DNA from 2 places in the Massilia sp. AB1 genome. Region 1 is predicted to be linked to the other one. Evidence: predicted binding sites of a transcription regulator. Region 1 holds the regulator's gene; the other holds the start of a gene.
The links. Region 1 encodes HrcA, which represses chaperone genes, less so after heat shock. Its sites were predicted from a motif close to TTAGCACTCNNNNNNNNNGAGTGCTAA; they were not measured.

Region 1 (2,395 bases):
AGAACGGGTAGTCCCAGCGGTCGCCGTGGAACATGTCGGTCAGCAGCGGGCTGCCGAGGATGAAGCGCACCTGGTCGCGGGTCTGGCCCACCTTCAGCTGGCTTAGCATCTCCTGCGAGACGAAGTTACCTTGCTGGATGTCCGGACGGTAGGGCGAGAACACCCACAGGAATTTCTGCAGCTTGGTGACCGTCGTGGTCTGCGCGCCCGCATTGGCGGCCGCGGCCGATTTTTCGGCGGCGGCAGCGGCGGCGGCCGGGTCCGTATTCACCGGCGCTGCCGGACGCGTCTGGTTGCGCCAGCTGGCGCAGCCCGAGAGCATCAGGGTGCACGCGAGGCCTGCCGCGAGGGCAGCCCGGGCGGAGAATCGATGAAAAACGGCATGTTTGACGCGCATAGATAACCTCAAAACGTTTGAGCGGGAGCTCCAAAACGCTATATCATAAAGCACTCCGCCAAACTACGAGCAACAAACATGAGTAACAACCCGACCGACCTGAAGGCCAGCGGCCTGAAGGCTACCCTGCCGCGACTGAAAATCCTGGAGATTTTCCAGAACAGCGAAGTGCGGCACCTGACGGCGGAAGACGTCTACAAGATTCTCCTGGCCGATAACATGGACGTGGGCCTGGCGACTGTCTACCGGGTCCTGACCCAGTTCGAGCAGGCCGGCCTGCTCAACCGCAACCACTTCGAGACGGGCAAGGCCATTTATGAGCTGAATGCCGGGTCGCACCATGATCACCTGGTGTGCCTGGATTGCGGACATGTCGAGGAGTTCTACGACGAAGAGATCGAATCGCGCCAGCACAAGATCGCGACCGAGCGCGGGTACAAGATCGCCGAGCATGCGCTGGCGATTTATGGGAATTGTGTGAAGGTGAATTGTCCGAGGAAGCAGTAAATACGCTTTTCGGCTGATCGGCGAACTTGGATCCCGGCCTTCGCCGGGATCCAAGTTCATCAGCACGCCACGAGCGTGCTTTTTTACGGCTGGCTCAACGCATTCGACAGCAGCTTCGCCGTAATATCCACAATCGGAATCACCCGCTCGTACGCCATGCGCGTCGGCCCGATCACCCCCAGGGTCCCGACGATCCGCCCATTGACCTCATACGGCGCCGTCACCACGCTCATCTCGTCCATCGGCACCAGCTTCGACTCCCCGCCGATGAAGATCTGCACCCCGCCCGCCTTGCTGGACACGTCCAGCAGCTGCATCAGCCCGGTCTTCTGCTCGAACATCTCGAACATCTGGCGCAGCGAAGTCATGTTCGACGACAAATCCGACACCGACAGCAGGTTGCGCTCGCCGGCGATCACCATGTCGTCGCCCTCGGCCATCGCCTCGCTGCCCGCCTCCACCGCCGCCTGCATCAGGCGGCCCATGTCGTCGCGCAGCTGGCGCAGTTCGCCCGTCAGGCGGGCGCGCACCTCGTCGAAGGTGAGGCCGGCGTAGTTCTGGTTCAGGTAATTGGCCGACTGGGTCAGCTGGCCCGGCGTGTAGTCCACGTCGGTCAGCAGCAGGCGGTTCTGCACGTCGCCGCGCGGGTCGACGATCACCAGCAGAATCCTTTTCTCAGACAAACGGAGGAATTCGATCTGCTGGAACACTGATTCGCGGCGCGGGCTCTGCACCACGCCGGCGAACTGCGACAGCGAGGACAGCATTTGCGCCGCGTTGGCGATGATCTTCTGCGGCTGCTGCACCGGCAGGCGCATGCGCTCGGCGGCGACCGCCTGCTCGTCGATGTGCTGCACGGTCAGGAGGGTGTCCACGAACAGGCGGTAGCCGCGCGGCGTCGGAATGCGCCCGGCCGAGGTGTGCGGGCTGGCCACATAGCCCATCTCTTCGAGGTCCGCCATGATATTGCGGATCGTGGCCGGCGACAGGTCCAGGCCGGAAATCTTCGACAGCGCGCGCGAACCTACCGGCTGGCCGTCGGCGATATAGCGTTCGACGAGCGCTTTGAGCAGGGTTTGTGCACGGTTATCGAGTTGCATGATTCTTGGAAGCAAAAGAGTTGCTGCCTATATTATAGATAGGTGGGGACGCGAGACGGCAAGCGCAAGCCCGGCGCTGCGCCAGCTCAAGCATCAATGGTGCTCGCGCCTGAGCCAGGCTATCAGCCCGTCCAGGCTCGTCACCTCGGCGTCGGGCTGCACCAGGTGGGGGATCTCGTTGCGCTTGCCGACCCGGTTCATCCAGACGGCGCGCAGGCCGGCGCGCTGGGCGCCCTGGACGTCGAGCAGCAGGTCGTCGCCCACGTACACCGCCTCGGAAAAGCGCACGCCGAGCGCCGCGCAGCCGGCCTGGAAGATCTCGGGAGCGGGCTTGGCCTTGCCGAAGCTGTGGGCGGCGACCGAGGCGTGGAAGTGGCGCGCCAGGCCGATG
Region 2 (2,395 bases), on a different contig from region 1:
CCGATCCCCCAAGTACAATTTCCCCTATTTCTTCCCATATCGTTGTAATACTTCAATACGACCTTTTCAGTGTTTCGCATCGCTTCCAACGCTTGCGGACTCATCCTCATCCCAGCGTTTGGATTTGCCGTAGAGGCGGGGCGTGCATTCGTCGTTGCCATTCCGGGCTCCGTTGAAGAGGGAAGCAGTCAACTTATCAGACCAGTGCGGCTGCCTCGTGACGTATGTCAGACAAGCAAACCTGGCGAGATAGACGTGATGTGAAATCAGCAACGAAACCTTGGCGCTCGTTGCAAAGTCTCGTTTCCTCAACCGGTCAATTGGGATGGCTTTTTCGGGACGAAATCGGTCGGCTTATGGATGAGCAAGGACATTCGATGGCCGCGAAGCCCAAACTGAAAGCGATAAGAAACCAGCTTGGGCATCGCATGGGCCAAGTAGTTTCCAAGCCATTCGCAGCCCCCTTGAAAATCGTGCCGCTGGCCTCATTTCTACTGCTTAGCCGTTCCACCCTACGCAATCACGCGAAATCCTCCTACAAGCCGAGCGATCCCAACGTGCGGCAGCCAACAGAGGGGCGGTGCCTCAGCCCTTAATCTGTCCCTGAACGCAAAACTTCCAGCACTTTCAAGCTCACACCTGAGCTGCATCAAGCATTTAGCGACGTCCTGCTCTACAGTGGAACCGGCGGTCAATTTGATGCTTTTGGGCAATACTTTGGCAGGCCTTAAGCACCGCGGCGGTTCCTAGCACTCACCTCGGGAGAGTGCTAATATATGAGCTAAGGAAAGTCAGATTTCAAGAGAAACGCATCCGTAAGCAGTCGTAACAGCGCGTAACAGCTATGCCACTGAGCAATCCTTGGTGGCACATTGTGGATGCAGCAAGATTATCTAAGAGGGAAATGAATATGTCCGCACAATCCGCATTGGTTCCGACCAGCAGTCGTGCTCTGGGACTCGGTTTCACAGGCAATCTTGGCAATATCGACGCCTACATCTCGGCCGTCAACCGCCTGCCGATGCTGACCCATGAGGAAGAGGTCTCGCTGGCAACGCGGCTGCGGGACAACAATGATCTCGATGCTGCGCAGAAGCTGGTGCTGTCGCACCTGCGCCTGGTGGTCTCGATCGCGCGCGGCTACCTGGGCTATGGCCTGCCGCACGCCGACCTGATCCAGGAAGGCAACATCGGCCTGATGAAGGCCGTGAAGCGTTTCGACCCGAACCAGGGCGTGCGCCTGGTGTCGTACGCCATGCACTGGATCAAGGCCGAGATGCATGAATACATTCTGAAGAACTGGCGTCTGGTCAAGGTTGCAACGACCAAGGCGCAGCGCAAGCTGTTCTTCAACCTGCGCAGCAACAAGCAGAGCCTGGACGCCATGTCGCCGGCCCAGGTCGACGAGCTGGCCAAGATGCTCGACGTCAAGCGCGAGGAAGTGATCGAGATGGAAACCCGCCTGTCGGGCCGCGACATCGCCCTCGAAGCGCCGACGGACGACGAGGACGACAAGTTCTCGCCGATCGCCTACCTGTCCTCGGACCTGGAAGAGCCGACCAAGGTCATCGAAGCCGGCGAAGTCACCCGCCTGCAGTCGGAAGGCCTGGAGACCGCGCTGGCTAAGCTGGACCCGCGTTCGCGCCGCATCGTCGAAGCGCGCTGGCTGGCGAACGACGACGGTTCGGGCGCGACCCTGCACACGCTGGCCGAAGAGTTCGGCGTGTCGGCCGAGCGTATCCGCCAGATCGAATCGGCTGCGCTGAAGAAGATGAAAGGCGCGCTGGCCGCTTACATGTAATCGGCACGCCGCACCAGGAAAGCTCCGCCGCGGCGGAGCTTTTTTTTCGCGCCTGCAAAGGCTCATTGCTCAAGCATATGAAACCGACGATCCATCCCGACGAGGTGGCGTTCAGCGCGATCCGCGCCCAGGGCCCGGGTGGCCAGAACGTGAACAAGGTCTCGTGCGCGGTCCACGCGCGCTTCGACATCGCCGCATCCTCGCTGCCGGAGGAGGTCAAGGCGCGCCTGCTCGCCTTGCGCGACGCCCGCGTCACCCAGGAAGGCGTACTGGTCATCAAGGCCCAGCAATCGCGCAGCCTGGAGCAGAACAAGCTCGATGCGCTGCAGCGCCTGCAAGCCCTGGTCGACAAGGCGGCCGAGGTCCAGGCGGAGCGCCGCCCTACCCGGCCCACACGCGCCTCGCAGCGGCGCCGGCTCGACGCCAAGAACCGCAGCGGCCAGATCAAGGCCCTGCGCGCCAAGGTCAGCGACTAAGAACCTATCTCGGTAGGCGGAAGTCGCTGCTGGCGCGCCTGACAAGCCCGGGCGGCGTTGCTCGTCGTTGCATGGCTAGCCATGCGGCCTCCTCGCGCCTTGCCCGCGCTTGCCATGC

Region 2: rpoH (RNA polymerase sigma factor RpoH) is a predicted target of HrcA. The motif match lies at 747-773, and genes of this name have one in related genera.

What each region holds. Positions count from the first base shown of each region.
Region 1 is NZ_JAGKSG010000028.1:28,665-31,059, forward strand. Features, by position in the region: gene J8847_RS16165 (outer membrane protein assembly factor BamE) at 1-397, opposite strand, end outside; gene fur (ferric iron uptake transcriptional regulator) at 476-904, shown strand; gene hrcA (heat-inducible transcriptional repressor HrcA) at 988-2,004, opposite strand; gene J8847_RS16180 (HAD family hydrolase) at 2,098-2,395, opposite strand, start outside.
Region 2 is NZ_JAGKSG010000022.1:45,330-47,724, reverse strand. Features, by position in the region: gene J8847_RS14145 (lysozyme) at 1-161, opposite strand, end outside; gene rpoH (RNA polymerase sigma factor RpoH) at 911-1,801, shown strand; gene arfB (alternative ribosome rescue aminoacyl-tRNA hydrolase ArfB) at 1,879-2,277, shown strand.